Regions from separate parts of the Bacillus sp. NPDC094064 genome, predicted to be linked through region 2. Evidence: a T-box and tRNA genes for the amino acid it is inferred to sense, from the RefSeq annotation. Region 2 holds a T-box; the other holds one or more tRNA genes.
The links. A T-box is a leader RNA that pairs with one kind of tRNA and senses whether it is charged. The one in region 2 lies ahead of argS (arginine--tRNA ligase), so its partner is inferred to be a tRNA-Arg.

Region 1: it encodes a tRNA-Arg, which carries the amino acid that the T-box ahead of argS (arginine--tRNA ligase) is inferred to sense. The anticodon was not compared.

Annotation. Positions count from the first base shown of each region.
Region 1 covers NZ_JBNNUI010000004.1:21,027-44,242, forward strand. Annotated here, with positions in the region: gene tig (trigger factor) at 1-888, opposite strand, end outside; gene ACQKNI_RS10630 (hypothetical protein) at 1,198-2,196, opposite strand; gene ACQKNI_RS10635 (hypothetical protein) at 2,395-2,643, opposite strand; gene ACQKNI_RS10640 (PH domain-containing protein) at 2,960-3,574, shown strand; gene ACQKNI_RS10645 (cytoplasmic protein) at 3,660-3,860, opposite strand; tRNA gene ACQKNI_RS10650 (tRNA-Arg) at 4,392-4,465, opposite strand; tRNA gene ACQKNI_RS10655 (tRNA-Gly) at 4,467-4,540, opposite strand; gene ACQKNI_RS10660 (metallophosphoesterase) at 4,650-5,153, opposite strand; gene ACQKNI_RS10665 (XTP/dITP diphosphatase) at 5,167-5,775, opposite strand; gene rph (ribonuclease PH) at 5,787-6,524, opposite strand; gene ACQKNI_RS10675 (GerMN domain-containing protein) at 6,655-7,701, opposite strand; gene racE (glutamate racemase) at 7,825-8,634, opposite strand; gene ACQKNI_RS10685 (type 1 glutamine amidotransferase domain-containing protein) at 9,073-9,735, opposite strand; partial or broken gene gerE (spore germination transcription factor GerE) at 9,813-9,902, opposite strand; gene ACQKNI_RS10695 (TcaA NTF2-like domain-containing protein) at 10,069-10,635, shown strand; gene ACQKNI_RS10700 (helix-turn-helix domain-containing protein) at 10,997-12,256, opposite strand; gene ACQKNI_RS10705 (ABC transporter permease) at 12,432-13,439, opposite strand; gene ACQKNI_RS10710 (ABC transporter permease subunit) at 13,450-14,118, opposite strand; gene ACQKNI_RS10715 (hypothetical protein) at 14,426-14,959, opposite strand; gene gerE (spore germination transcription factor GerE) at 15,406-15,630, opposite strand; gene ACQKNI_RS10725 (purine/pyrimidine permease) at 15,796-17,091, opposite strand; gene ACQKNI_RS10730 (amidohydrolase family protein) at 17,190-18,431, opposite strand; gene ACQKNI_RS10735 (PspC domain-containing protein) at 18,612-18,797, shown strand; gene ACQKNI_RS10740 (helix-turn-helix domain-containing protein) at 18,869-19,441, opposite strand; gene ACQKNI_RS10745 (DMT family transporter) at 19,541-20,506, shown strand; gene ACQKNI_RS10750 (aquaporin) at 20,650-21,315, shown strand; gene ACQKNI_RS10755 (Rrf2 family transcriptional regulator) at 21,377-21,808, opposite strand; gene ACQKNI_RS10760 (ABC transporter permease) at 21,927-23,153, opposite strand; gene ACQKNI_RS10765 (ABC transporter ATP-binding protein) at 23,156-23,216, opposite strand, start outside.
Region 2 covers NZ_JBNNUI010000006.1:280,429-289,983, forward strand. Annotated here, with positions in the region: gene ACQKNI_RS16115 (thiol-disulfide oxidoreductase DCC family protein) at 1-22, shown strand, start outside; gene ACQKNI_RS16120 (BrxA/BrxB family bacilliredoxin) at 106-540, shown strand; gene ACQKNI_RS16125 (class I SAM-dependent methyltransferase) at 590-1,366, shown strand; T-box leader at 1,407-1,621, shown strand; gene argS (arginine--tRNA ligase) at 1,667-3,355, shown strand; gene ACQKNI_RS16135 (DUF2085 domain-containing protein) at 3,467-3,796, shown strand; gene ACQKNI_RS16140 (hypothetical protein) at 3,826-4,044, shown strand; gene ACQKNI_RS16145 (class I SAM-dependent methyltransferase) at 4,232-5,110, shown strand; gene ACQKNI_RS16150 (endonuclease/exonuclease/phosphatase family protein) at 5,104-5,898, shown strand; gene ACQKNI_RS16155 (tetratricopeptide repeat protein) at 6,201-9,555, shown strand, end outside.

The DNA of each region.
Region 1 (23,216 bases), on a different contig from region 2:
AGCTAATTCTACTACTTCGTCACGTACTTTGTGCTCAGCTTCGTGCTTTTTGCCTTCTTCTAAGTTTGTGCGAAGTTTCGCTTTTAATTCATCAAGAGTTGCAACCGCTTCGTCTGCTTCTTTAGCGAACTCGTCGTTTAACTCAGGAAGTTCTTTTGTTTTGATTTCGTGAATTGTTACTTTGAATGTTGCTGGTTTGCCAGCTAATTCAGCAGCATGGTACTCTTCTGGGAATGATACTTCAACGTCTTTAGACTCACCAGATTTAAGACCAATTACTTGCTCTTCGAAACCTGGGATGAATGTACCAGAACCGATTGCAAGAGAGTAGTTTTCGCCTTTTCCGCCCTCAAATGCTTCGCCATCAACGAAACCTTCGAAGTCGATTACAGCTGTATCACCGTTTTCAACAGTTCCTTCTTCTTTAACAACTAGTTCAGCTTGACGCTCTTGTAAAGCTTTTAATTCGTTCTCTACATCTTCGTCAGTTACAGTTGTTTCAACTTTTTCTACTGCTAAACCTTTGTACTCACCTAATTTAACTTCAGGTTTCACTGTAACTTTTGCAGTGAAGATAAGGTTAGCATTTTTTTCGAACTTCTCGATGTCGATTTCAGGATGAGCAACTGGGAAGATGCCAGCTTCATCGATTGCTTCACCGTATGCTTTTGGTAAGATGATATCTAAAGCATCTTGGTATAAAGATTCGATACCAAAGCGTTGTTCGAATAACGGACGAGGCATTTTTCCTTTACGGAAACCTGGTACGTTAATTGTTTTTACTACTTTTTTGAACGCAGCGTCGATAGAGCTGTTTACTTCTTTAGCATCAACTTCGATTGTTAAAACGCCAACGTTACCTTCTAATTTTTCCCATTTTGTAGACATTTATTCTTTCCCTCCAACTATAATAATGTATGCACATACCTCTATAGATTAAGACCTTCATTATCTCTTTTTTGAAATAACAAATGCACAAATAATCCTCTAGCAAAAGCTTTCAGATATAATGTTTCAATCTATTAATTGTCTAAAAGACAATTACGGTATATTTTGTTCGAGAATAATATGAAACATATTAAGTAAGAGAATTACACTTCTCTTCTCTTACAAACAGGCAGATTTCTGCCTTTTGCAACCCTTACATTATAACATAGAATATGCTCGTTTCAAGAACTGAACAACTCTTTTTCATAATTATACGGGCAAATATCCTTCTCTTTCAACACGTAATAACCATTGATAGGCAATATGAAACTCTTCTAATTCAATATTGTACGCTGTCATAAGCTCTTCTTCATCAATAGCCAATCCGAAACGCTTTCTTCCAATTCTCTCTAAAACAGCTGCCCAGATCTCTACTTTATCCATTAATAGAGCGAATGGGAAAACACCAATTTGTAGTTCTTTCCAGTATGTAACCATCGCATCAAATATATCCGGATAATTTTGCTCTAATCGGCTTGATAATATATGTATAATGTTATCGGATTGCTCCTCATTATGACCTGTAAATGCTGGAATCACCTTGATCGTATTTCCAAACTTCTCTACTTCTATCTCTTCTTCTATTTGATTTTCTATCATTTTATATAAAATAGAAGTTTTCAAATAAGGGTGCTGCTGTTCGTCTATTAAAAATTTCTTTAAAACAGGTAATGCAAGATCCAAATCTTTTAACGAAAGTTGCTGAATTGCCCTTAACTTTTGCCCGAAGTTTTCACCAAAAATCTCATTAGTAAACTCGTCCAAATCAAAATTAGAATCTGCTAATGATGCATCTTCCTCATTTAGCATTCCTTCTGCAAATAAAGCGAGCTGCGCTAATTTTTCTTTTTGTTCCGGCATTATGTCTTTCGTTTGCAAAACTTTTTCAACAGTTTCAATAACACCTTCATAATCATTTGTTTGAACTAAAATCGTCACATACGTTTCAAGAATATCACCAAATAATACAGCTCCTGTTTCAAGTAACTGTTCACATTTGTCTTTCGCTTCTTCCATACGTTTTAATTCCAACAAACAAATAACTGAAGCTAATTCCGTTTGTTCCGTTTCCGCATTATACTGACGTAATATTTCAAAGCAGCGCAATGCATCTTCAAATTTCCGCTCTTTCAGGGCTAAAAAACCTTCATCAATATAACGCTCTGATAGTTGAGGAAACAATACGACCGTATTTTCTTTTTTATCCATACGTCCGCCTCTTTTTCTTGATTTTAATTATGCTCAAAGTAAATATATCAAATGCGTAATGAGAACACAACATCCCCAAAATATTTATTTGAAATATAAAAATATTCTATTTTTATATTTCAATACGAACAAATCTTTATTAAAAAAACAAGATTATATAAATAAAAACCCTCAGCAACAAGCGCAGAGGATTCACTATTAATGGAAAGCTTTTATAATTGTGGGGTATAGAACAAGGGTAATAATTTGGAGAACAATAATTGCCATAACAATCATGCTAAAATAGAAGATTGGTTTACTTCGCTTCATTAAAAACATAATAATAAGCATCGTACAACCAAACAAACTTAAGAAGAAAAAACTCGTTGTCGAACTAAGTATACCACTTGGGACAAAGAACAATAACACTACACTACAAGTACCTATAATTCCAAATAACCATTCCATTCATTCACTCATTCCCTTTCCCTCTCATGGTAGTTTTTTCTACGCTACTAAATGTTTTACAACATCAATTACATACGTTAATTTCTCATACGCTACAAATCCAAAAGCTACCGTTAAACCTGTTACGATTAACCCTTTCATCATTTCTTCCTCCTCGTTTTATCGTTGTTATCTTCATTATAGAGAATTAGTAATTTGTTACCATCGAACTTCCTTACAGTTACCTTACAGAATTGTAAGATTTCAAAAATTGATTTAAAATCGTGTTAAGATATTTTTGTACAATTAAGAATTTAATTTACAAGGGGGATTATATATGTTTAAAAAAATGGCTGCAGATGTATTAGGACTAAGCGATGTAGGTTCTGTTATTACACCGAAAGATTATGATAAAGTTGATGCTGATGATTACGTGATGCATGAAGATGGAGAAAAAATTTATTTTCTAATTAAATCAAAAACAGATGAATACTGCTTCACAAACAAAGGATTAATCCACCTAGACGGTACAAGTGCAACAAGTAAAAAGCGCACACTTCGCCGCTATAACTATAGTAAATATCCAATTAAAAACGTAGCACTCGAAACTGCGGGAACAATTGATTTAGATGTAGAAATTAAGTTTCAAATGGGCGATGAGCATTATTCAATTGATGTTCATAAAAAACATATTGAAGAATTAAAAGATTTATATAAAGCTTTACTTAAAATCGAAGAAATTTCATACGACAACAATATTACATTGCAGTATGCACATAAAAGCCTAGATATGGCATCTAACGCTTTCAGCCGCATTTCAAACGCACAAGTAAATTTAGCAGAGCAATTTAAAGAGATGAACGAGATCGCCTTTAACTGGCTTGTTGATACGAAGAAACAATATAATGTGAAAGATTATGGTTTTGTTTTTGAGAAGTTTATTAATAACTAAACAAGAAACCCTTGTTATCAAAAGATAACAAGGGTTTCTTAGCGTCCCAGGAGAGATTCGAACTCCCGATCCGCCCATTTCCGTACTATTTTATATATTTTGATCGCAGTCTTAATATATCTTCCTCTTCGCGAATGCCTGCTGATCCCTTCCTCACATTTTTTACGACAGTCCAATTCGGGTCAGTTTCATCACCGATGTTCCGTATTGTAAAGTTGCCGTCACCATATTTTCGTTTACCTTCTGCCAATTTTTCTGTTAAATCATTTTCTTTTGATCTCGCCATCTTTGCGCCATCTCCCTTTTTATACAACCTTCTTAAACTGTCCAACCAGTCAATTGGAGATCCTCGCTTTCCACTTCGATTAATTGTAACACACTGTCGGGGGATAAGTTCCGATAACAGCTGCTCAATCGCACCAAGAACGATATTTCCTTTGCATTCGACTGAGCCGACGCCAGTTACGCCAAACGATACGATCCCTTGCCGCTGCATTTTGTTTGTATCGTTATAAACGATTACTAAGCATGCGTTGAATGCGCATATTGCATTATAAGGGATATCATATCTTTTGAATTGATTGTGCAACGTTCGATCCGCCGAGTTCATTAATCGTACTTTCTTTTGATCATCCACATCGTGTCAGTCTTCGTTGCTGATAACGTATGTATCAATATGTCCACTGTTTTAGCAGAATTCGATAAAATAGCTAACGAAATAGAAAGAGATTCGGAAAAATTTCACAGTTCTTTCACATACAGCAATTTTTAGACAAACAAAAAACCTTGTTATCAAAAGATAACAAGGTTTTGTTAGCGTCCCAGGAGAGATTCGAACTCCCGACCGTACGCTTAGAAGGCGTATGCTCTATCCGGCTGAGCTACTGGGACATGGAGCGGGTGAAGAGAATCGAACTCTCGACCAGAGCTTGGAAGGCTCTTGTTTTACCACTAAACTACACCCGCATATATTATTTTTTTCTTCTTCGTTAGCGCTGTTGCCCTATCGACAATATTTATTATATGTATAACCACTCATAAAGTCAACATCTTTTTTAAAAGAGGATAATTTTTCTTATCCTCTTTTAAAAACTGCTTGTTCAACTAGTTGTCCGTCTAATGTTTCAAAACGAACTTCCATTTGATTTTCATCCATTTCTAATAAAGCAAATGTCTTCTCTACACGCTGACGTGGCAATAAAATACTGCCTGGATTAATAAATAAAACGCCGTCGATTAATTCCGCACCTAATACGTGAGAGTGTCCGAAGCACGCAACTTGTGCCCCTGCCTCTTCTGCACGGTACGCTAACGTTTGTAATGTCATTTTCACGTTATGACGATGTCCATGTACCACTACGAAACGAATACCATCTACGTCCGTTACAATTTCGTCTTGAAAGTTAGCATAATCACAGTTCCCTTTTACAACGTGGAAACCTTGCAGTTCTTCATGAGCAGGTGTTAGCTCTGAATCACCGCAATGAATCATGATATCTACTTTCCCTTCATATTTCGCTTTTAACTGCTGTAATTCCTTCACAGAGCTATGACTATCGCTTACGATTAAAGCTTTCATCAATCTCTCTCCCTTATTCTCCTAAAAACCATTCCGGGATTTTTTCTTCTAACTTACGAAGAGCACGCCCGCGGTGACTAATGGCGTTTTTCTCATCTGAACTTAGTTCCGCCATCGCTTTTTTATATTCTTCTACATAAAAGATTGGATCATATCCAAAACCGTTTTCCCCGCGGCGCTGTTCTAAAATGTACCCTTCACACGTTCCATTCACAATTACCGGTTCTTTATCCGCTTCTGGGAATGCAACTGCTAGTGCACAGTAGAAACGAGCTTTACGTTTTTCAAAATCGACATCATTTAATTCTTGTAACACTTTATCGATGTTCGCTTGATCGTCTTTCGGTTCTCCAGCAAAACGAGCTGAATACACGCCTGGTTTTCCGTTTAAAGCATCTACAATAAGACCTGAATCATCCGCAATTACGATTGCATCCAGCTGTTTACTTAGACTATCTGCTTTTAAGATTGCATTTTCTTCAAATGTTTCGCCCGTTTCTTCAACTTCTTCAATATGAGGAAAATCGTGTAATGATTTCACTTCTAAATCAAATCGCCCAAATAACTCAGCAAACTCACGTACTTTCCCCATATTATTTGTTGCTACAACAACTTGTTTCATATTTTCCACCTCTACTCTATATGAGATACGATGTCACCTAACGCTTCTTTTTGCATGTCAATTAGTTGGAAAATGCCTTGTTCCGCAGCATCAAGTAATTCATTTAACTGCGCTCTGCTAAACGTCGCTTCTTCCCCAGTTCCTTGCACTTCAACAAACTGACCTTTTCCAGTCATAATTACGTTCATATCAACGTCTGCTTTAGAATCTTCTATGTAGTTTAAGTCTAGAACAACACCTTGCTCTTCAACAATCCCTACTGACGTTGCTGCTAAATAATCTTTCACTGGAATTTTAGATACTTTTTCTGCTTGCAATAACTTCTCAAACGCTAATACCATTGCTACATATGCACCTGTAATAGAAGCAGTTCTCGTTCCACCATCTGCTTGAATCACATCACAGTCAATCCAAACCGTTCTCTCGCCAAGCGCTTCTAAATCAACTACCGCACGTAATGCTCGTCCAATTAAACGTTGGATTTCCATTGTACGCCCTGTTACTTTCCCTTTACTTGACTCTCTGATTGTACGTTGTTCTGTCGCACGTGGAATCATCGCGTATTCAGCTGTTACCCAGCCCTTTCCTTCTCCACGCATAAACGGTGGTACACGCTCTTCAATTGTCGCTGAGCAAATTACCTTCGTATCCCCAACTTCAATTAATACTGATCCTTCTGGATGTTTTAAATAATTCGTATGAATATGTATATGGCGTAATTCTGTTTTCTCTCTACCATCTACTCGCATAAAATAACCTCCTCATAACTACTACTCGTTAGTATAGCCAAATTTAAATGTATGATATGTATACAATAAAAGAAGGAGAACCCAAAAAGCAATTCCCCTTTCTTACATAAGTATATCAAATTATCCGTGATTAAAAACCACCTGTATTCACGTTTTCTGGACGATTCACAGGTTTTGTTAACTTTTCACCCTTCTCATCCATAAGATTTGCTTTCCCATTCACTTGAATAGAAACATTTTTCACACCTTGTTTTTCCGTTAAAGATAAAACTAATGATTTCAATACGTAATTTGAAATCTTACTTTTATCTTTATTCGCAAATATATTTTCATTAAAGTTTAACGTAATATTCCCGTCTTGCAATTTCGGATTCGTAATAAGTTTGACCCCTGGATTAAAGTCACTCAACAGTGAATTTTGATTCGGCCCTTTAACTAGTTCATTTACAACTGTCGTAATATCATTTTCTTTCCCTTCGGCAACGCGACGCGTAACCGGCACATAATATTGCTGTTTATTATTTTGCGCCATAAAATACAATGTGACTGGTTTTGTATTTGTTACATCGGCTACTTGTTCATCATCAAAGTTAATACCATTCGCGCGGCTCACCCCTTCACCAAGCGGCGTACCACCGACAGGCATCCTCGCTATTTTTTCACCATTTATTTGGAACTGCACTTGTTTTACCTCTTTAAATTGCGTCAACGTCCACGCTATAGATTCAACAATTTGACGCTCTTCTTCTTTGGCGTAGTTTTTCATCTCTTTAGAGAAATCAATGACTGCCGTCCCATCTTTTTTCAAATTCAAGGTCATCGTTGTATTTGCTGGAATGACCGCACGGAACCCATTCGGTAACAAATCCGTTACCGGCCCATCTTGCACAAGGTATTCTAGCGTTTGCTGCATGACCTCATTCGCTTTCGGAGTTGGTATAGTTAACGTTTGTGGTACGACATAACCATTTTTATCAACAAGGTATAGTTCCCTATTTATCGTTTGCCCTTGTTTATCTTTCTTAGCTACCTCTTTCTTTCCACCCTCTGTATAAGTAACTTGTTTTGGTGGATCAATTTGTTCAGTTGCTTTCTCCTGATTTATAAAGCCACACCCTGTTAGTAAAACAGCACTCACAGTAGCACCAACAACCCATTTAAAAGTGGATTTAGGCATGCCATTCCCCCCTAAAAGCTAAGTTTGTACTATTATGTATACGAGCTGTTTCACATTTTAGAACAAGCCACTTATAAATAAAAACCCCTGATTTCTCAGGAGTTCACTTATATGAGTCTACTATTATTCTGCTTCTAAATTGATATGCTTCACATTTTCAATCGGCTGACCGAACCACTTTGATGCAATTTCTTTAAATAAGCCTATTTTACCAGTCGTTAAGAAGAGATGATCACTTTGTTCTTCTCCTTCATTTAACATTTTACTATGGTATAAAATCGTACTTACTTCACGCGCTGTTTCATCACCCGAACTAATTAATTGCACTTTATCTCCCATTACCTTTTTAATAACCGGGCCTAAAATCGGATAATGTGTACACCCTAAAATAAGCGTATCAATATCAGTGCTTTTCAGCGGTTGCAACGTTTCCCTCACAACTTCATACGCCATTTCGCTTTCGAAATTCCCACTCTCTACAAGTTCAACGAAAGGCGGGCAAGCTAAACTTTCTACCATAACACGGTTATTAATAGACTTTAACGCCTCTTCGTACGCACCACTTTTCACCGTTCCAATCGTTCCAATAATCCCAACATGGTACGTATTTGTCACTTTTAAAGCTGTGCGTGACCCCGGATGGATAACTCCTACTACCGGAATCGGTAATTGCTTCTGCATTTCTTCTAGTACAACCGCAGTTGCTGTATTACACGCAATAACTAGCATTTTAATATTTAAATCTAATAAATGCTCTGTCATTTCCCACGTAAATTGACGCACTTCCTCTCGAGAACGCGGACCATACGGGCAACGTGCTGTATCTCCTAAATATATAATACGCTCTTTCGGCAACTGACGAATTAATTCCTTCGCTACTGTTAAACCGCCAACTCCTGAATCGATAACACCGATTGCTCTACTCAACTTCATCACCCGTTTTCTCATTCATCATCTTATTTTATCCCGCGTTAACGGGCAGTAAAACTCCCACCTCAACATTCGGTTGCAGCAAAGAAGTTAAGCAGGAGATCCACTGCCTATAAACACCCGATTGGTGAAGGCTAATAATCAGCGGGGATGAACACCCCCACTGATTAAAGTTTCACTTTATGTTTATCATTATATTTTACGCATTTTAAGTTCGCTCACTTAAAATGCTCCTGTATGAAAAATTTTTATGTGTACCTGTATAGACTAGGACCTTTTTTATTTTGCTCCTTTTTTTCGTAATTTGCAAGACAGAAAAATAACCGGCCCTCTAAATGAAAGTCGGTTTCTTCTATAATAAAGTACGTATTTATTACGCTACCTTTCTCTGAATAGAAGACATTCCTATTAATAAGAAGCAATGCGCAGAAATTAAAAAGACTATAATTTGTTTACAACTCTTTTTATAGCCTTACCTATTTCCACACTAGACTGCGGATTTTGCCCTGTAATTAAATGCCCATCTACTACAACATGCGGCGTAAAATTAGGAGCAACATAAAAGAAAGCCCCTTCCTCTTTCAACTTACTTTCTAGCAAAAATGGAACTCGTTTTTCTAAATGCACAGCTTTTTCTTCATCATTCGTATAACCTGTTATACGCTTACCAGCACTAAAGAACGAGCCATCCTTATTTTTCACACCTACTAAGGAGCTTACTCCGTGACAAACAGCAGCGACAATCCGGTTACTATTGTACATATTCTCAATTAAATTTGCTACATACGGATTACCTGGAAAATCTACAATCGCCCCGTGCCCACCACCAAATAAAACCGCATCATAATCTGAAAAATGAACAGTAGAGATCGGCTTCGTATTTTGCAATAAAGAAGCGACATACTTAAATTCACGTGGGATACCGTTTGGGATAGATACTCTATCAATAGGTACTCTCCCGCCTTTTATCGACACAATATCAACATCAAACTTAGCCTTTTTAAACAAATGATAAGGAGCAGCAAGCTCTTCAAGCCACAAACCAGTCGGGTGTCCATTCATATCATGAGCACTTGTTGAAACTAATAATATCCTTTTCAACATATCCCCTCCTTACTACCTATTTATGCATGAAACAAACAAAAAATAGCCGACCTTTTGTATAAAAGTCGGCTTACTTCTTATAGTTCGAGCTCTCCCATGCGAAGAAGCTCTACAACTGCCTGTGAGCGTCCTTTAACCCCTAGCTTTTGCATTGCGTTTGAGATGTGTAGTAGAACCTAAATTTCACCACATAAGTGTCAAATAAACGCTACTTTTTCTCCTACAGATATACTTAGAATAAAAAAATTAAAGTTCTATTTTTCTTTAAAATGACATGGTAAAATTACACTAGAATTTATTTATTCATATTTATACAAGGAGAGATGGAGATTTATGAGTTCTGAAAAAAAATCGGGGCGTGCAAAGGCACTTGCAGGCGGTATTATCTTTGGTGGTGCTGCTCTATTTGGCCTTTTAAATGATGGTGCATCTTTTTTGGAGAGATTCTTTGATAAAAACAATTCTAAAGAAGCTGCACTACAGCAAAGTGAAGTTTCGGAAAAAACAAAAAATTTTTCCAAAACTGAAATTGATGAATTTATGAGCCGCTATAACCGCGCAAGTGTACAAGCTCTAAATAACAGTGCAAATGTAAGGGTCCTAAATGACAATGATTTGGATGAAGTTAAAGGTTATCTGACCTCTAAAGGAAGTTTTCAAGCAGCACAACTTCAGGAGATCGATGAAAACTACACCAACAAAACCACAAAGGAACTACTAAAGAGTCAAGTTACAGAGGTAGAAGTGAAAAACCCCAATGAATACGTAGTATACACATACGAAGAATATGACATTTATAATCATGGGAAAAAGAAACCTGCGGATAAGGGTGAGCATAAATACACGCTTATAGTTGATGAAAATAACAAACTTAAGGTAAGTGATCATAAACCATTGTAAACTTTTCTTAGCAAAAAGATAATAAACCATTCTATAATGGTTTACATAGACTTTTTATCACACTTAAGTTCTCAATAAAAAACAATTGAGATTAGACAAACTTATGAAGAATTTTAATCTTTTGGGCAGTTCCAAACTTACGGAACTGCCTTTTATGTACTGTTTTTACTGCTGTAAATAAATTATTTTATACACATAAGAATTAGTGAATAATAAATTCTTATGTATATTGTTTTATTCACCTTCGATTCATTCTAATTAATAAAATGGCACCGAAACCTAGGTGATACATTTCGCCTTATGCACTCGATATATCCACAGAGATAAAAAGATAATACGTAATACGATATATTTAATCAACTTACTCATTATATTCCCTATTATGCAATAAGCTTTTTAATATATTATTACTAATACGAAGATACTCATTAGATAATGGAAGATTACTTTCTTTATAATAGAAAGCAATTTTCTCTACATATTCTAAAGCTTCTTCTAGTTGATTATTTTTTTTCATAATAGGTAGACCGTGATGAATTAAATAGTGAATTAAAGATTCCTCTTTCCCTAATGCCTGTAGATATAACACATTTAACTTCACATATTCTGTATTTTCTTTATTTTCAAAAACGAGAAGTTCTTCTTTTAGGATCTCAACTACTTTTTCAAACTCTTGCAGTTCCAGAAAAATTTGCGCAATATTTCTTAATGTTAGGGAATAAATCTGTGTATGCTTTTGTTTTAACTGCAATGATTTATAGTAATAATCTAATGCTTTTACTTGTTTTTTCTGAGACTCATACAAAAAACCCAAATTATGCAAAGTTCTTGCTGCTTCTGATTCATTTTGCATCAATTCAGCATCATCTAACATCTCCAATAGGGTTGTTTCAGCTGCCTTATATTCGCCTGTTCTTATAAGATGAATTGCAATAATTGTTTTAGCATGTAGTATACGATAAATATTGCTCGTGTCTTGAAATATTTTTAACGCTTTATATCCGAAATAGATAGCTAAAGTGGAATGATTCAATTTACTATGTACTAAAGCTTGATAATAATCATACTCTTTTATTTTATCTCCATAAATTTCAACTAACTCGCTAATATCATGTAATGCTTTTAGTGCATTAGTAAATTCATTCTTTTTTAGATAATATATAACATATAAAAAATCTGATAAACACCTTTCATACTGGGAAAATTTCCTTTTATGCTTATTAATTTTTTCAAACATTTTTTCGACCTCATCTAATTTATCTAAAAACAAATAATATCTCAATTCACATAATTCGTATAAATAAATGTATTTCGTGCAACTTATATACTCTTTATCATTGCTCAAAAAATTGTATAAGGACTGTGCTTTTACTTTATTTAATCGCTCTATCGCATCATAGAAACCATCTATTTTCTTTTGAATATCTCTTATTTTCCCCTCTTCCTTTTCAATAGATATCTCCAATCGCTCACATAATAATTTTAAAGTACCTATATTTGCTTCTTTTGAGTTATTCTCTATTTTACTTAAATGCGTAACCGAACATATACCCCCGCACAATTCTTCTTGCGTCTTACCTTGTTTTTTTCTGTGGTAATAAATAATTTTCCCAATACCCATACAAGATCCCCTTTTCCAATAATTACTATATAAATTTTACTATTATTTTACTGAATATTCAATCATCTAAAGCTACACAAAATCAAATATACGATTAAAAAAGAAGGTATGATACCATTAGTCATTTATCTTGACAACAATATCATACCTTCTTTTTCATGAGTTATATAATGACCTATTGTAAATTTACAAATTCAAAGTCTGTACCATTTTTTGAATGATTCACTTTATTACTATCTACAGCTTCTACTTGTGTATATACTTTTCTCTCATTCATAACTTGCTCAATTCCTTTGCTCATCAAATTGAAAGCAAAAATAACAAGGACAAATCCTATACATGGTCCTACTATAATCCATTGATCCAGCATTAATTCCTGATAGGATAAACCAATAATTCCTGACCATTCGTTTGATAATGATAAGGAGATTGTCTGCGCTGGTCCAGTTCCACCAGATTTTAATATCTCTTTAGCTCCGCCAATCAAAATTTGAAATGTCCCTAGATGAACTAGAAGTAACAAAACTTGTACTGTTTGTTGCATAAAAAATAAAAATAACTTCGGGCGCAAATGAGGAAATAAATGCCTTCGTAATAACCACATATCACCTGCACCTAAAGTGCGCGAACAAGCTACAAATTCATTTTTCAAAAATTGATTCACTTCCATTCCAATTAAACTAATTAAAGGAGGAACTGCTACAAGAGCTAAGATAACAATTTGTTTTCCTATTACATCTAGGCTTGAACCATTTTCAACAAATGGCAATCCAACAAAAAACAAAATTGTAAGCATTACAGCTGGAACAAAACGAAATGCTCTAATCATTCCCTCTATTATAAATTGAAATCGTTTCAGATAAAACGCATAGATTACTCCGCCTATTACACCAAGAAAAATTCGCAATAAGCTCGTTATTAACGCTATAAAAATGGTATATTTTGCCCCATCTATAACCTTCCAAAATACGTCTTCCCCTTGGCGATCTACACCAAACGGATACTTCCAACTAGGTGGATAAGGCGGGATATCAACTACCTGTTCTTGATCTCCATATAACATTTTAGGAGGAATAGGGATATGTTCTTTTAAATACCAAGAGTATAGAAAACTCATGATTAATAAACAACAAATGAATAGAAAGCTGCAAACAAAATACTTATTACGCAACAAACGTTTCACCCTATTCACCCTATTCACCCTCTCCTGTTAAATAAGTAATAAACCATTTCCCTACAATATCTACAATATAAAACGGAATAAAAACCGCAATCAAACCTATTGCTAAAACCTCCGTTTCAAACTTGTGCTTGTAGAGAAAACTAAAAAAACCACGCATATTAAACAAATATTCCGCCACTAACAAATTGGACAGCATAAACCAAAATAAATATTGCATATTAGAAAACACCGTTACTAACGCATTACGAAAGATATGTCGAAATAAAATATCTTTTCGTGACAACCCCTTTGCTTTTGCGTATTCAACATATGTTTTCGTTTCCTCATTTTGAAACGCTAAAATCATCATTTGAAACAACATAACAGAAGGTAAAATTGCTATCGTAAAAATCGGTAACATATACACATTATCAAATCCAGCCAATGGTTTTACCACTAATAAATCCGTTTTTTGAAATACCCAAATAACAAAGAGTTGAATGGAGAAAATAAACACCACATCAGGAATAGACTCAATAAAAAAGGCTACTCCTTTAATAACCTTCTGTACCCTCTTTGGTAAGTTAAAACATAAATAAGCAAAAACCATCGCAATACAAAATGAGACGATGAATCCTCCCCATAAAATACTTAATGAGTATACATATGGCTCTTTCATTGCCGAAACTAAAGATTCCATATGTAAATTGTTAATCCGCACTTGAATTTCATTGATTGATAATAAACTAAAAAAAAGATGTTGAAGTTGCTCCCAAAGTACATTCCATCCCTGCAGATTTGGAAGATGAATATAACTTCTCGAAAAAGCAATGATGAATAGAATAGTAAAGAGGGTGAGAAGCAAATCCACTCCATATCGACAAAATACCTTTACTATTTTCATAATAATTGGCAAAAGTCTCGATCTTATATAAGATCGAGACTTTATGCCTTGTCCCCCTTTCTTCAACGTACTTAACAAAAGCTTAATTCAAAATACTGTAGAATTAATCAAGAGGTGGCTGCATTACTTCAGATAACCTTGTACTTTGCCCTTGTGTACTTTGCCCATTTTCTTCCTTTGTAATCTTATGAACACGAGAATACATTTTAATACCTGTATATGTCTTTCCCTCTACCTCGTATTTAATGAAACCTATCGATTCCTTATCAATTGCTTCTCCCGTTTTACCATATTTCTGTTGAACTTCTTTTGATTGTTTTTCTGGTAAAAACATGACGTTCAATTCGTACTCTTGATCTAACTTCGGTTTATCTGTCTCCCAATTATACTTACCATCTTTATCAACCTTAACTGTATTTTCAGCTATAGATTGATTTGCATCAATCTCCTTAAAAACCACTTTAATGAATGTTCCTTCGGGTAAATTACTATTACCGTACAAAAAGATTTTATTTCCTATCCCTTTGACCCCAGCATCTAACGTAACCTCTTTTTTCACTACTCGTGAAACTTTTTCGTTACTACATCCCACAAATACCAAACAAAGTAACGCAATGACAACCCAAAGTTTTTTCATGGTCCCCTCCTATTGATTTGAAATTTGTAATGACTTACTATTAAACTTTCTTAATATGTCTATCCAACCCTTTTTCCCCTCAATAATTTCCATTTATTCTTAAAATCTTGGTCAATTATGACAATATAAGTAATATGTATAACTTCATATTTGTTAAAACCAACTCCCAACCTGTTAAAATACTTTTTATTGAACTTATATCTTTATTATCCACACAACTTTAAAATCAGACAATTGGGAAAATTAACACTAATTATCGGACTAAAAATTAATATGAGCTACCTAGCAGGTAATAGATATGTTAAGTAAATCAAGAATTGAAGTGGAAAAATTCACAAATTAAAAACTAGACGTCTCTTACTTCTCAGCATGTTTTTGTTTCAATCATTCACTTCAAAATACAAACAAAAAATAGCCGACTTTTTGTATAAAAGTCGGCTTACTTCTTATAGTTCGAGCTCTCCCATGCGAAGAAGCTCTACAACTGCTTGTGAACGTCCTTTAACCCCTAGCTTTTGCATTGCGTTTGAGATATGATTGCGTACTGTTTTTTCACTAATAAAAAGTTCACCTGCAATTTCTTTCGTTGTTTTATCTTGAACCAGTAATTCAAATACTTCTCTTTCTCTCTTTGTGAGTAAAGGTTTAGATTGATACGCTTTTTCCTTCAACTGGTATAACCCTCCTTGCTTAAGCCAGAGCCGTGTATGTGTAAGTTGGGTGTTTATTTAGTCAAGATATTGTATGAACGAAATGTGCAGGTGGTGAATGAAAATGGGCTTTATTTCCTATGTTATTTTAGACTTTTATACAGTGCGCACCCTCTTTTTATCCACTTACTTTCCAATGCGCCATATTTGTTCTAGTAATATACTCACAACTGTACCTACGAACAAACCATTGCCGAATATATATTGCATAACAGACGGCAACGATTGGAGTGCTCCAGACGGTAAAAACATAACACCGCTGCCAAATAATACTGCTACTCCTAAAATTGTTACATTCCTTTCATTAAGCTCCACTTGTTTTATATTGTTTAGCCCGATCCCGATTAACTGTACGAATGAAGCCATTAAAACTGCAGATGCAACAGCGGATGGTAACGACGCTAAGTAACGAATAATACTTGGAAAAAGCGACATAACGACTAGTAGTACACATGCCATTAAGAACGATCGTATATATTTTTGTTTTGTTAAGCGTATAAATCCTGCTGTTGCTGGTAACGGAACGACACCTACAGTTGAAAATACGGAGGAAATAATATGCGAGATGCCTCCAACCCACGTACCATCTCTCAACTGTTTTTGTTCAATCGTCGCTTTATGAATGGTAGCTTGATTAATCGCTATAATAGCAGCTACTGTATTTGAAACTAAAATACATACCATAACGAAACTTGATACAGCCATCCCTGTATTCCATTTCGGAAGTCCCCAAGCAAATATATGTGGAAATTGCACAAAGTGAGTTACTTGAGACGGAATCGTCACTTTCCCTGCAATTAAAAAGATAATCCACCCACTAATTAATCCAATTAAAACTGCATAACTTTTAACAAAACCTTTCCCAAAATTAGATAGTATAATAACGAACAAAAATATACTAAACGCGATTATTGCTGTAAATCCATCGACTTGAGAAACAGTGGCTGTAATTCCTAGCATTCCTTTCAAAAATACACCACTTAGTTGTAAACATAACAAAAGTAAAAACGTCCCTGTCACAAGCGGCGTAAATAAAAATAAAATACGCCCTATAAAACCACTTACTCCTAATCCTATTAAAATTACACCGGAAATTATCATTCCTAATTCTAAAATTTGCAACGTACTATGTAATTGATCCTGCCCGACAGTTGCATAAGCAAGTACAGTAAATACACCAACCCAAGATCCAGCTGGCCCATCCGCAATTGGTAGTCTATGTCCAATCCAACCTTGTAAAAAAGAGGATATACCAACTACAAAAAACGTACGCTGCATTAAATAAAATATTTCTTCCGTCGTAAGGTGAAATAATCCGCCAACAACAATTGGTAGTGCGATTGAATTCGCTAATAAAAATATAAACCATTGCAAAGTTCCCATAATATGATTTTGATTGTGTTGATTGCCCAATTTTTTCATCCCTTCTATATTCCTTATAAGAAATATACTGTAAGCATAAAAAAGAAAGGTTCTACACTTACAATTAGAACCCTTCCCAAAACATTTAAACGATTCCTTTACACAAGATTATTTAATTCCACTTCATTTAAACTGCCAACAACAACATTTCCTTTATGTACGACTAAGCGCTTCTCTGTTTGACGCGCCACCGCTTCAGCAGTACATGTTGCATTCGTCAAAACAAAACTCGCTTCATCTCCTACATTCGGCCACGCTCGCTCCCCTTCATTGTTTAACGTTTCTTTTCCTCCCGTAATAAAGCGAAGTGCCTTTCCTAAAGACCTTTCATCACTCCACCCAAAACGTTCCGCTAATCGATTTGCCTTTTGCAGCATATCACCCGTTCCAAACGGTGACCAATGATCAGTAATACTATCATTTCCTAATGAAACTTTCACACCCTTTTTATCTAATAACGGAATTGGGATTACTTGTTTCCCAATTGGCACCGTTGAAGTAATATCAATGTTTAAAGCAGCTAGTCTTTCCGCCACTTCTTCAGCTTCTTTATCCGTAACACCACCAAGTCCAAGCGCATGACTAATTGTTACGCGACCTTGCCATCCCGCTTCTTCTGTTAGACTTGCCAATCTCTTCATCGTAAACGTTCCAAGATTGTTCGCATCATGCAGATGAATATCAACATCCGCATTAAACTCTACCGCGATATCCATAATTGTATGTAATGATTTTTCAATATCATTATCCACTGTAGCTGGATCCACTCCACCGACTAGATGCGCACCCATACGCATCGCATCTTTCACAAGTTGCACAGAGTTACTGCGCAATAATCCATGTTGCGGAAAAGCAACAATTCTACCAGAAACCTGATTTTTATATGTTTCCAACGCCGCTAACGTCGCCTCCAAATTACCAAGTCCAATAATCGGATCAACGTTACAATGCGTTCTTATATTCGTTGCACCATTTCGAAGCAATAACGCTAACATATTTCCCGCCCTATCTTGAGCACTTGCTAATTGCTTTGGCAAAATTTTTTCTTCTTCATTAAAACGTGTAAAAATACTTTCTGCTGGCATACAAGCTTTCCAAGGACCACTATAATAGGTCTTATCAATGTGAATATGCATCTCTTCGAAAGCGGGCAAAATCAATAAACGATTAGCATCAAGAATTAGTACCCCTTCCTCTTGAACAGCCCCTGCTATAATTTTTTTAATTTGTCCACCTTCAATGAGTAAACTACATAACTCTGTTTCTGTTTTAGAAATTCTCCCTTCTTCATATGTATACCCCGATTCAAGCGTTACATTAGTCAACCAGTATACTGTCATCTCTATTGCCCCCACCCTTTATTAAAAGTTACCTTTTTTATAATTTTAATATCACCTGAAAATTAAGACAATTAATAAGACTGCTCCCTAAAAAAATGTCATACAACCTCATAGTCTTCTCATAAATTTCCATATAGAATAGAAGTATGTAGTTTGATATAAAAAGGAGTTGATCGTAATATGTCAAAAAAATTATGTAAATCCGAAACTGATAAAATGTTATCTGGTGTATGTGGTGGTTTAGGAGAATATTTTGATATTAGTTCTACTCTCATTCGAATACTTTGGGTCATTGCCGTTCTATGTTTTGGAACAGGTTTTTTAATCTATCTCATTTGTTTATTACTTATGCCACGTTCGTACTAACGGCATCATTTATATACTTAAACGAAATATAAGCAAGCACCTATAGAATTCTGTTCTATAGGTGCTTGTTTTTATGAAGAATACTTCATCGTTAAATGTAATACCGCCACTTCATCCCCATTATTTCGGTAACTATGTTTCTTATTTGCTTCAAATTGGATAGAGTCAAACTCATTTAATTCGTATGTATCATTCTCCACTTGAATCGAAACTTTCCCTTTCATTACCGTTACAAGTTCAATAGCACCTTCATGATGAGCTTCCGGTTCATATATACTATTTGATCTTAAACAAGCACGGTGCATTTCCATCCCCGTTTCTTTCGTATAACGGAACATCGTTTCTAAATGCCACGCTTGTCCTACATCTACTGCAAACCCTTCACCGCAGCGCGCAACAGCTACAGGTTCTCCAACAACCATTAACCTCGATAAAGGAATGGATAATCCTTTCGTTATTTTCCAAATGACGGCTAACGTTGGATTCGTTTCTCCTCTTTCAATTTTTCCTAATGTTAATTTACTAACCCCTGTTTTTTGAGCTAATTCTTCTAAACTTAATTTTTTTTCATTTCGAATTTGTCTTAGTAGCTGACCTACTTGCTGAATGACTTCTTTCGTTTGCATATCTTCATTTTCTTTCATCTATAAAACCACCTTAATGTATAAAATAGTTTACTTTTATTACTTTAAAGTATAGTATACTATACATAATTATTTATTTTTGAAAGGAGTGCTTACTTCATGCGCGCAATATTATTAGGACTTTTATCATCAGCCTTCTTTTCCGCAACCTTTATTATTAATAGAGCGATGAATGTATCTGGAACAAGCTGGGCTTGGACTGCTTCCTTCCGCTTTTTATTCGCTCTCCCTATTTTATTCCTTATCGTTTTATTTCGCAAAAACTTAGGGGATTTATGGACAGAATTAAAAAAACATCCATTTGCATGGATCGGATGGGGCTCCGTTGCAGGTATTGGTTTCTATTCTTTATTAAGTTTCGCAGCTGTCTTTTCTCCAGCTTGGCTCGTTGCTGGAACTTGGCAAGTTACTATATTAGCAGGTTTACTACTATCACCACTATTTTTCGTTAAAGTAGAAACGCAATCAGGTACAAAACTTGTACGTGGAAAAATTCCACTTCGCAGTTTATATGTAGCATTGTTTATTTTACTTGGTGTAATTTGTATGCAAGCAACTGCAGCAGGCCACATTACAGTAACTCAGTTCATTTCAGGGTTTTTACCTGTCGTATTAGCCGCTTTTTTATATCCGTTCGGCAACCGAAAAATGATGGAACTTGTTGGCGGGCGCCTTGATACATTCCAACGTGTATTAGGAATGGCAATCGGAAGTCTCCCTATAACAATTCTACTTGCTATATATGGATTTTCCACTACAGGTATTCCAACATCTAGCCAAATGCTGCAAGGATTTTTATTAGCATTATGTTCTGGTGTTATTGCAACGATGACGTTTTTCTTTGCTACTGATTTAGCAAAAGATAATCTCGCTTTACTTGGTGCTGTTGAAGCAACACAAGCTGGTACAATGATCTTTACAGTGCTTGGTGAAATCATCTTCTTGAATGGTTCATTTCCTGATGGGCTTTCCCTACTTGGAATGATGATTATTATGTTAGGAATGGTTGCAAATAGTATTTTAAACCGTTCTGCTCCAGTCATTAAACAGAAAAAAACAGCATAAAAAGGAGTATGGTTCTGTGGCAAAGAACCATACTCCTTTTATATTGTCCCCCTATTCCGCCTTATCAGAATAGTATTTCATTGGCTGTTTATACTAAAACCTATGTTATAATACGTTTCATGCGCAATAACAGGAGGTAAATTATGTTAAAAAAAGCAATTGCTGAATTTATTGGTACATTTGTACTTGTATTATTCGGAACTGGAGTAGCTGTCACTGGCGGCGGAATTGAAGGAATTGGAACATTAGGAATCGCTATGGCTTTCGGTCTATCTATTGTCGCTATGGCATATAGCATCGGAACAGTTTCTGGATGTCACATTAACCCAGCGGTATCAATCGCTATGTTCATCAATAAAAGAATGAACGCTATGGAACTTTTTTATTATGTATTAGCTCAAATTTTAGGTGGTTTATTAGGTACTGCAACGTTAGTAACAATTTTAAAATCCGCTAAAACACCTTTAGATAATTTAGGACAAAATGGTTTCGGAACTCTTGGTTTATCTGGAGCATTTTTAGTTGAGTTCGTTTTAACTTTCGTATTTATTTTAGTTATCATGGCTGTAACAGGTAAAAAAGGAAGTTCTTCTTTAGCGGGTCTAGTAATTGGTTTCACATTAGTATTAATTCACTTATTAGGTATTCCGTTAACTGGAACATCTGTTAACCCAGCTCGTAGTATCGCACCAGCTGTATTTGTTGGTGGAGAAGCTCTTTCTCAACTATGGGTATTCATCGTTGCCCCAATTCTTGGTGGTATCGTAGCAGCTATTGTAGGTAAATGTATTTTAAATACTGAAAAATAGAATTTTCAATATTTCTGAATAAAACAAAGGCGAGCCCTCATTATGAGGAGGCTCGCTTTTTTTATTCTTTAATTTTAGACTTTAAATTTGTAACTAATTGATCTACCGTTACGTTTGCAAGTACGTTTTCCATCGCTTCTTGCGCTTGCATTAAAATAATTTCTAATACTGATTGAATATTAGCTCCTACTGGACATTCGATGTTGGGATTTTCATGGAAGGAAAATAGCTGTCCTTCTTCTACAACTTCCACTGCTTTATATACATCAAGTAATGTAATTTCTTCTAAATCACGAGCAAGTGTCGTACCACCTTTACCAGCTTGTACATCAACAAGTCCTGCTCTCTTCAACATTCCTGTAATGCGACGAATCACAACTGGATTTGTATTCACACTACCAGCAATCCATTCAGAGGTACAGCGAGAGTTTCGATCTATCGCAAGTAAGGTTAGCATATGAACACCTACTGTAAACCGACTACTAATTCCCATCTGCACACCCTCCTTCGTATTCATTCTATTAAAAGACGACTCTTATTATTATATACTATTTTTAATTTATACATAAAGAAAAAGCATGATTACAATAGAAAATCATGCTTTTCTCTCTTTATTGACGCTTTATAAATTTTGCTAAATCTTTAAATTTCACTTTATCTGAGTAGTTCATTACACCATTTACGTAAATGCGGCTTGTAACAGCGTTTAATACACCAATTGTTGCCAATAAGACTACTAATGTTATCGTAATTTCTAACGTGCCTGCTTCACCAGCTACAATACGCGAGAAGGTAACCATCGGTGTAAAGAACGGAACGTAAGAACTTACAACAACGATAGTACTATTCGGATCACTTAATGATTTAATACTAATGAAGAATGCAGCCATAATTAAAATCATTACTGGGAAAGATACAGCTTGTAAATCTTCCGTCTTAGAAACAACAGCTCCAGCAGCAGCGTACATCATCGCATAAAGTAAATATCCTGTAATGAAATAAACGAGGAACATGCTTATAACCTTTGCATCTAATTTCGTAAAGTCGATTGGCACTCCGAATAAGGAAGCATTCTCTAAATCAACCCAACCTAGTAACCAAGGAATCAAGTAACCACATGCTAATACGACAAGTTGTAATAACGCTGTTGAAACAACTGCTAATATTTTCGCATACATCATCGTAAGCGGTTTTACTTTCGGAAGCATTACTTCCATTACGCGTGACGCCTTTTCTGAAGCAATATTCATTGCAATTGTATTTCCAAACGCGACAATAAACATATATAAAGCAAATGTAAAGAAATAGGAAATTCCGAAAGAAGAAGAACGATCTTTTATCGCTTCTTGTTTCACTGAAATTTCAGTTTGCAATTGCTGTGCAATTTCCGGTGAAACATTATGCTTTGCAATTGTCACCATTGTATATTGTTGTTTTAAATAACTTGCCATAATTGCAGAAGTTCCTTGGCTTGGAAATCCATTATACATATACGTAACCTCTGGAGCTCCGTTCTTTTCCGTTATATGAAACAAACCATCCAGCTCGCCATCTTCTACTTGTTTATGCATTTTATCAAAATCCGCTTTTGAACCGACAGTTATTTTTGCTGTTGGTAATAACTTCGTTAACTCTTCTTTTTTTACTTTATATGTGGAACTTTCTGTTACAACCGCAATTTTATCTTTGTCTTTATTTTTATCATTTCCAGAAGTGAAATGATTAAAGGCAAAAATCCCAAACACAACTAAAAATAAAATCGCACTCGTAATTAATGATTTTTTAGATAAAAACGCTTCTCTAAAATAAAATGAAAATACGTGAGAAAATTTACGCATCGTTACTTCGCCCTCTCTACAAAGATTTCGTTTAACGTCGGCTCTAACATTTTAAATTGGCGT
Region 2 (9,555 bases):
TGAAATCCCTTCAAAAAAATGAAATCGTCACTATCTTTCTTTTGCACCTATTAATAGAGCGTGATATGATGAATTTGGAATGAAAGTTGAAGGAGAGATTACACGATGTCAAATGCTTATGAAGAATACATGCGTCAAATGGTAATTCCAATGCGCCAAGAATTAGTGCGTTCTGGATTTGAAGAATTAACTACAGAAGAAGCTGTTACAGAATTTATGGAGAATGCATCAGGTACAACTTTAGTAGTTGTAAACTCAGTTTGTGGTTGTGCAGCTGGTTTAGCACGTCCATCAGCAGGTCAAGCGGTTGTTCGTGCTGAAAAACAACCTGATCATCTTGTAACTGTATTTGCAGGTCAAGATAAAGATGCTACTGCAAAAATGCGTGAATACTTCGGAGAAATTCCTCCATCTTCACCATCTATGGCATTATTAAAAGGGAAAGAAGTTGTTCACTTCATTCACCGTCATGAAATTGAAGGTGCAACTATGGACGAAATTATTACGAACTTAGAACAAGCTTTCGAAAAGAATTGCTAAAGAAGGGGGAGAGTAAATCTCCCTCTTTTCTTTATATAGAGGTGAAATAATGATAGTAACAACAGCAGGAAGAACAAACAAAGAAATGACAGATTATGCAAACAAGGTAGCAGCAGAGTTAAATGTTTCATTCGTTAAACGTAATGACATACCAGTACATAAACTGCATGAACAGTATGAACAAGATGTGCTTGTTGTAGGGAAGAATCGATTAGCTATTTATCCGAAAGGAACGGAAGAGTCGTTTTTCTTTCATCCTAACTCAGCGATGTTTCGTGTGAAAAGATTAATGCGCGGAGAACACGATCCGTTTGTACAAGCTGCTAAATTAGAGAGTGGAATGACAGTGTTAGATTGTACGCTCGGTATGGCATCAGATAGTATTGTAGCTAGTTATGTTGTTGGTGAAAGTGGAACAGTAACAGGGCTTGAAGGTAATGAATATATGGCTTATATTATGAAAAATGGTTTGCAAACATGGTCTTCATCCGTTTCTGAAATTGATGAAGCAATGCAAAGAATCGATGTAAAGCAAACGGAGCATTACGCATTTTTAAAACAATGTGAAGATAATAGTTATGATGTTGTTTACCTGGATCCAATGTTTGAAGAAACTGTCATAGAATCAGATGGGATAAAAGGATTAAAACACTTCGCTTTGTATCATGATATAACTGACGAAACAATTGCGGAAGCGAAGCGTGTGGCGAGTAAACGTGTCGTTCTGAAAGATCATTTCCGTAGTTCTAGATTTGAAAAACACAATTTTCACGTATACAAAAGAAAAAGTGCAAAGTTTCACTTTGGTGTAATTGACCCTTGCTAATTGTTTGAAAAGATGTATAATAGGCAATAATTAATTAAATATATTGTCTGTGATGAAGAGAGTAGTCTTTTTTAGAAGGAAAGCGAGCTAGGGATGGTGTGAGCCTAGTGCGGAAGAAAAAGATGAAGCGCACTTCGGAGACGCTTCTTGAACGAATAGTAGAGTAAGCCGAGGCCCCCTGTCCTCGTTATAAACGGGAAAGTGGTTCGTATTGAACAACAAGGGTGGTACCACGGGTTAAAACTCGTCTCTTTATTAGAGACGAGTTTTTTGTGTTTAAAAAAATAAGGAGGTTGTAGTATGGATTATAAAACGAAGTTTGCGGAAAGTTTATCCAATATTTTTACGGATGAATTAGCGCAAAAGCAAATTTTAGATTTAATTGAAACACCGAAACAAGATGAATTTGGAGATGCAGCGTTCCCATGCTTTTCACTAGCGAAGCAATATAAAAAATCACCGGCTATTATCGCAAAGGAAATTGCAGAGAAATTAAATGATCCGTTCTTTATGAAAGTAGAGGCCGTTGGTCCGTATGTAAATGTATTTTTTAATCGTGAAACTGTAAGTGATGATGTATTAAAAAAGGTTTTAGCGGAGAAAGAAGAGTACGGTCAAAACCACTTTGGATGTGAAAAAACGGTAGTTATCGATTATTCTTCGCCTAATATCGCGAAACCTTTTTCAATGGGGCATTTACGTTCTACAATGATTGGTAATTCATTAAAGCATATCGCCGAAAAATGTGGATATGAAGTTGTAGGAATTAATTATATTGGTGATTGGGGAACACAGTTTGGAAAGTTAATTACCGCATATAAAAAATGGGGAAATGAAGAAGTAGTTAAAGAGGATCCAATACGTGAATTATTTAAACTATATGTTCAGTTTCATGTAGAGGTAAAAGAAGACGAAGAACTAGAAAAAGAGGGTCGTGCTTGGTTTAAGAAACTAGAAGAAGGTGATGAAGAAGCAGTCGAGCTTTGGAATTGGTTCCGTCACGAATCTTTAAAAGAGTTTTCTCGTATTTATGAACTTCTCGGTGTAGAATTTACTAATTTTCAAGGAGAAGCTTTTTATAATAACTTAATGGAAGATTTTATTGGGATTTTAGAGGAACATGAATTACTTGAAGAGTCAGAAGGCGCATTAGTCGTTAATTTAGAAGAAGAAGGTATGCCACCTTGCTTAATTAGAAAATCAGATGGTGCGACAATTTACGCAACACGCGATTTAACAGCAGCATTATATCGTCAAAGCACATATGGATTTGATAAAGCGTTATATGTAGTTGGCCCGGAACAAAGCTTGCATTTCAATCAATTTTTCACTGTATTAAAAAAGGTTGGCTACACTTGGGTTGATGGTATGGAACATGTACCGTTTGGATTCATATTAAAAGACGGTAAGAAAATGTCGACGCGTAAAGGAAGAGTTATTTTACTTGAAGAAGTACTTGAAGAAGCGATCGAACTGGCAAAACAAAATATTGAAGAGAAAAATCCAAACTTAAAACAAAAAGAAGAAGTAGCAAAGCAGGTCGGTGTTGGGGCAATCATATTCCATGATTTAAAAAATGAGCGTATGCATAATATCGAATTTTCATTAGAAAATATGCTGAAATTTGAAGGGGAAACAGGTCCGTATGTACAGTACACACATGCACGTGCTTGCTCTATTTTAAGAAAAGAAAGTGTGGAATTTGAAACATGTACGTTTGCATTAAAAGATGATTATAGCTGGAGCGTCGTAAAATTACTAAACAAATTCCCGCAAGTAATTGAAGCAGCATGTAACAAAAATGAGCCATCCATTATTTCAAAATACGTATTAGATGTAGCACAATCGTTCAATAAATATTATGGAAATGTGCGTATATTGGAAGAGAGTGAAGAAAAGGATAGTAGACTGGCATTAGTGTATGCTGTGACGGTTGTATTAAAAGAAGGATTACGATTACTTGGGGTGGGTGCTCCTGAGGAGATGTGAAATAGTAGTAAACTGACAAACCGGGTCTAGTATGAACCTGGTTTGTTTTTTTATTGATATATAATTTTTTTGCAAAATCAATTAAAATCTATTTAGAGAGGGTGATTCATATTGATTCGAACTTTTATCTTACAAATTCCTTGTCATAGAAAATCTAAAAGAAGTTTCCTTAAACTACAAAAGTACATACCTTTATGTACGCGTTGTACGGGCATGCTTATTGGTATTTTACTGTTTCCAATTTATTTTTACATAACACCTTCATTTCCTATGGCAATCATACTATCAATTTGCGCTCAAATTCCGTTACTTATTGATGGATTCACCCAAAAATGGAAATGGAGAAGCAGCACAAATTTGCTAAGAGTAACTACCGGTATATTAAGCGGTAATGGGATGGGATTACTCATTTCATCTAGCATTATATGGATTCTTTCTTAAAGCGTATATTAATGGAGGTAGCTACTTAGATGTTCTGGATCTATTTAATTCTAATTTGCATTTCAGGAGGAAGTGGAATTGGTTTTATCATGCACGAGAAATATACAGAAGCAATAATAGCTTTTGGTATGTGCACATTGTTTATTGGCGTGCTATATTATTATCTTAAAAGAAGCAAAAAAAGAAGAAATTTCGACTGCGGCGATTTAGATTGTACTGATTGTTTAGATTGTGATTGTAATGATTAAGCTTCTATTGATCTATCTTTCTTCAAAGTAAAAAGGGTTAGTGTATTTTTAACGATGCACTAGCCCTTTTTGCTTTAGAATTTTGCTATTTATGATTAACTGGCTTAAATATTCCACACAAGTGTAGGAATATGTCTTCTATAAATAGAATTTTATTTTTGTGTTGTATATAAAGGGGGAATAGACATTGGAAACGTACGATTGGAATAGTAAACTGATATATTTAAAAAACACGAGAGACTTATATTACAATGACGATTATTTAAGTTTTTTAGTAAATACAGTTTGGCAGATCTCTGGGCCAGTACATATTGTTGATTACGGTTGTGGATACGGCTATTTAGGCCTAGTATTGTTGCCTTTACTTCCAAAGGGCTCAAAGTATACAGGTATTGATAGCGGGGAAACATTAATAGCTAAAGCAAGAGAGTTATTTCGTTCACTTCCATATGAATCAGAATTTATTGAAGGAGATGCTACAGAAATTGAATTAAAAAATAAATACGATATAGCAATCTGTCATGCTTTCTTATTACATATGAACTCACCAAAAAAGATGCTAGAAAAAATGATACAGTCAATTAAGGATGGTGGTAAAATAATCTGTTTTGAACCACATTGGATTTCAAATATGTCTTCATACGTGTTAGATGGAGAGAGCCAATCGAAAATTATCCAGCTAGGCATTTTACAGAAATTATTTGAAAGTGACACGCAGAGAAGTGGTAAAGATGGCAATATCGGCATGAAAATACCGATGTATTTAAGTGAATTAGGTGTGAAAAATATTGAGTGTAGAGTGAGCGATAAAGTGAATTTTTTAGACTCTAATATACATCACAAAGATAAAAACGATTTGTATCATTCGTTAAAAGAAGAGGGAATAGCGGGCAATCTAGGAGATAAACAGCAATTTATAGAACGTTTAATGGCCAGGGAATTAACATATGATGATGCGCTAGCTCAATATGAAGCTGAACTACGATTTTTTAAAGCATTTCATCTACATTCTTCTTTAGTATATACTCCGAATATGAAAATTACATATGGTGAAATAGTATGTTAAAAGGTAGCGCTTTATTGAGGATTGCTACCTTTAATATATGGAACCATGAGAGTCTTTGGTTTGAAAGGTTAGAAGCTATTTGTGAGGAGATTCGAAGCATTTCTCCGCATATTCTTGCTCTACAGGAAGTTAGAAGTTCTGTTAATTTGAAATCAAAGGAAAATGTGGCCCAGTATATAGCGAATCAAACTGGATATCCGTTTTGTATATTTAAAGAGTACCCTGATTCTCCAGATGAAGGACTAGCTTTTTTTAGTAAAATTCCTATTATAGCTGAAGAAGCAATTTGGGAAACTGATATAGAGGAATCAAATTATTGTGCCATTCGAATCACATTTAAATATAAAGATTGGAAGTTCGGAGTTACGAATGTTCATTTAAATTGGAAATCTAGTAGGATAAGACAAGAACAAATGAACACTGTGAATAATTGGATTGAAAACAGAGCCAGTAATTATGAATTATTATGTGGCGATTTTAATGATGATCCATATTCAATGGTGCATCAATACTTAATTCGGAAGCATTGGATAGATGTAGCTCAGTTTAAAGAAATCGAAGAGAACATGATAGCTCAACCAACTTTAGATTATAGAGAGAATCTGAATTTAAAAGGCTATGTAAAGCAAGAAAAAAGATACGATTGGATCATGATACAAGAAAATGCCGCATTTGAATTTCCTACGATTGAAAACGTATCTATATTTGGGGATTCGGTACTAACTTCAACTGGTGTGTTTCCTAGTGATCATTACGGTGTTTTTGCAGATTTGGAATTTGATAAGTGAAAATAATGTCGTTTAATGTTGGTAAGTCGATATTCGACATATAATCGCTGATATATTTTGAAAATCGCCGATATAATTTTATATATAGAGTTCACCTTTTGAAAGATAAGAGCTACATGTTACGTTATTTCATAAAATCAAACAAAATACAGAGAAAAACAAACATTTTTACTATATTCTGTTATGGATTAGAATAATATTAAATAATACCACTCATTATAAGAGATTATAGTTGAATACCTACAATATGATGTGTAAAATCTAAGCAAGTAGCAGTATAAATATAAATTCGAGGTGAATGCATGCTAGATTTTAAGCAGTTAGAAGCTTGTTTGAAAGACAAGAGATTTGTAGATGGATTACAGGAAATAAATAAAGAAATTTCATATATAAAAGAAACGAATACTATATCTTATGTGAAAAAGTGGCTTGCTAATATTCCTTCACATGAGGAGTTTGATATATTAATTCGCCTTACTGATGAAGGGCTTATGCACCAATACAGTTCATTCCTCATTCGCTACGCTTATAAAAAATTCCCAAATATGAGAACGCTCTCTTTATATTGTGACGAGTTAATTGATGAGCGGAAAATTCTTGAAGCAGAACAGTTGTTAAAAGATTCTTTAGAAGAGAGTAATAAAGAAAAAATAGATGTCGATTTTTTAGCGAAAACATACTTTACGTTAGTACGATGTCTGTTAGAAATGAAACGAAATGAAGAAGCGCTAATCTATATGCAAAAAGCAGAGGAGTACAGTACACGTGCGGTTTTTGATAAATGGGGCTACGTCTATATGCATACAGGTGAGTGGGAGAAAGCAGAGGAACAATTTATAGCCGGCATGCAGCATAAAGATTGTGAAGAGTTATCTACCTATTTATTATCACAGTTATATGCGAATAAAGGGGAACAGAAACGTGCATTACAGCTAATTGATGATGCGATTGTAAAGTTCCCGCAAGTACCATATTTTCACTTTGAAAAGGTGAAGTATTTATTAGATTTAGGGCAATATGAAGAGATGTTAGCGGTAATAGATAATATTAATCGTCAGCTTCCTTATCATGCTTATGAGGCTTACTTTATTCATTTACGTGCAGAAGCGCTGTATAAAATGAATAAACTTGTAAACTTACAGGAGTTATTAAAAGAAGAAAAAAGTTTAAAAGAATCCTTGTATCATAATTTAGAAAAAAATCGAGATGGAAAAAAGGTTCACCTGCCGATAGTTCCTATTGTACAAAAGGATAATTATTGTGTTCCGACAAGCTTAGAAATGATGTTGCAAATTTGGGGAGAGAAACATACACAAGACGAAATTGCAGAGTTTATTTTTGATATGACAGGTTCAAAGTTTTCGGATACTGTTTCGTATTTAGAAGGATTAGGTTATGAATATCGTTATTTCAAAGGGAATGAGGAAAACTATAAGAGACTGCTTGACCGAGGAATTCCCGTTTTATTAAGTATAGATATTGAGCATGCTTCGCATGTGCAAGTACTATCTGGATATGATGATACGTTACAAGCTTTTTATGTTCAAGATCCAAACTTTATAGAACCAGTTCTTGTGGAATATAGTAAATTGCAAGAGAAATATCGTTATACAGGTTGTTTGGCAATCACGTTTGTTCCGAAAGAAAAGAAGGAACAACTATCGTTTTTAAGTGAAGAAGAAAATCAGTATTTTAAATCCATTTTTTCTCTTACAGATCATTTAGATGAACACGATAAAGAGGGGGTTAGTCATTTAGTACACTTTTTAAAAGAGACGAGTGATAATCCGAATACGTGGTTATATACGATTAAACATCTAGATGTTGAAGTAGATAAAGAGTTTATTCTTAATTGTATAGAAAAGTTAACGGAAAAGTTTCCGAACTCGGATTTTGTTAAATTACATGGTGCCCAGTGCTTTATCCGTCTTCAAGAAATGGAGAAAGCTGGGCAAATGCTGACAAGTGTTGAGAAGAAAAATAATCGTGCTTTGTATCATTTGATAAATGGAAGATATGCATTTGAACAAGAAAATTATATAGAAGCAATTTCAAGTTTTCGTTCGTCGTTACAATTGGACGCAGATCAGCCGATTGCTTGGAGTTTTCTCGCTTTATCCTATATGTATATCGATAAATGTGAAAATGCGCTGCAGTTTTCTCAAGTTGCTTTAGAGCGTAGTCCTGAAAGATTCACGTTAACGAATCACGGTTTAATATTAATCGATTTAGAAAGATATGAAGAAGCATATGACATCTTTAATGATTTGTTAAAAGAGTATAAAAGTGAGGCGCATGTATGGTATGAGCGAGCGAGATGTGCACATCAATTAGGGAAGTTACATTTAGCGATAAAAGGGCTTAAAGTAGCGATTCATTTGGATAGTAATGCACCTTACATTTATACGAAACTTTCGGAAATATACGAATCAGATTTGAAGGATGATAAAAGTACGAAAGAAATTTTATTAAAAGGTATTGAGAATTGTGATGATAAAGCATCTCTTTACGTAAGGTTAGGTGACTATCATTTTCAGAATGATAGTTTAGAAGAAGCAGAAGTATTGTATGAGCGTGCTTTAGAAGAAAATGATGAAGATGTTTATTCTCATTTCGGAATTACGCAAGTGTATATGGCAAAAGAGCAATATAAAGAAGCGAAACAATATATTCTCGGTATCGAAAAACAAATTGAAAAGAGTCAAGATTTCCTTATGAATGCTGGGATGGTTTTATGGGATGCAGAAATCGAACTGGGCGGGAATGAGGAAGAACTAAAATTAGCATTGGTTAAATTAGAGAGTGGTATAAAGCAGGGAGATTATAGTGTAGCAAGTGCATTAGATGAATATGTAAATCGAATTAAAGGAACTGTGTTTGTACAACGAGGTATAGCTTTTTTAAGAACGTTACAAAAAGAAAGAAATGAAGTAAGTGAATACGGTTGTTATATAGGTATTTTATATGAATCTATTGGACAGTACGGCCAAGCAATGAAAAGATATAATAAGGCAATAGAACAAAAGAAAACGGCATTACCTTATTACCGAATTGGCGAAACACTTATGGCATTAGGGCAATTGACAGAAGCAAAACAAGCGTATGAAACATGTTTAGAGCTTGATGGGAATTTCGTAGGTGTACATTTACAGCTTGCAGAAATATATGAAAAAGAAGAAAATCATTCAAAGGAACAAAGTCATATGGTTCAGGCGATGAAAGAGGAACCATTGCATATAAATATGGAATACTTGGCGCAGCTTTCAGTAAAAGTAGAATTACAGGAAGAGTTGCTAGCGGAATTAGAACGGTTAGCTGGAGAAGTACCTGAAATATGGCGATTAGATGCGATCGCATATGTGTATGGAGCAATGAATGAAATAGATAAGGAAAAAGAACAAATTGAGCAAGCGATACAATTAGATGGGGAACATACGGAAGTTCTATATCATTATGCGAATGTATTGGTGAAAAAAAGAGATGCAAAAGCAATGGAAGTTGCAATGAAAGTCATGCGACAAGATATAGGTAATGAACGTATTTTTGATGTTTATGTGAAAGCAGTAGAACAACATCAGAAATTGTCTAACATACGTGATTTTTTGCATACATTGAAAGTGAAAAAAGCAGAAAGAAGTGCGGCATTTATGTATGCAG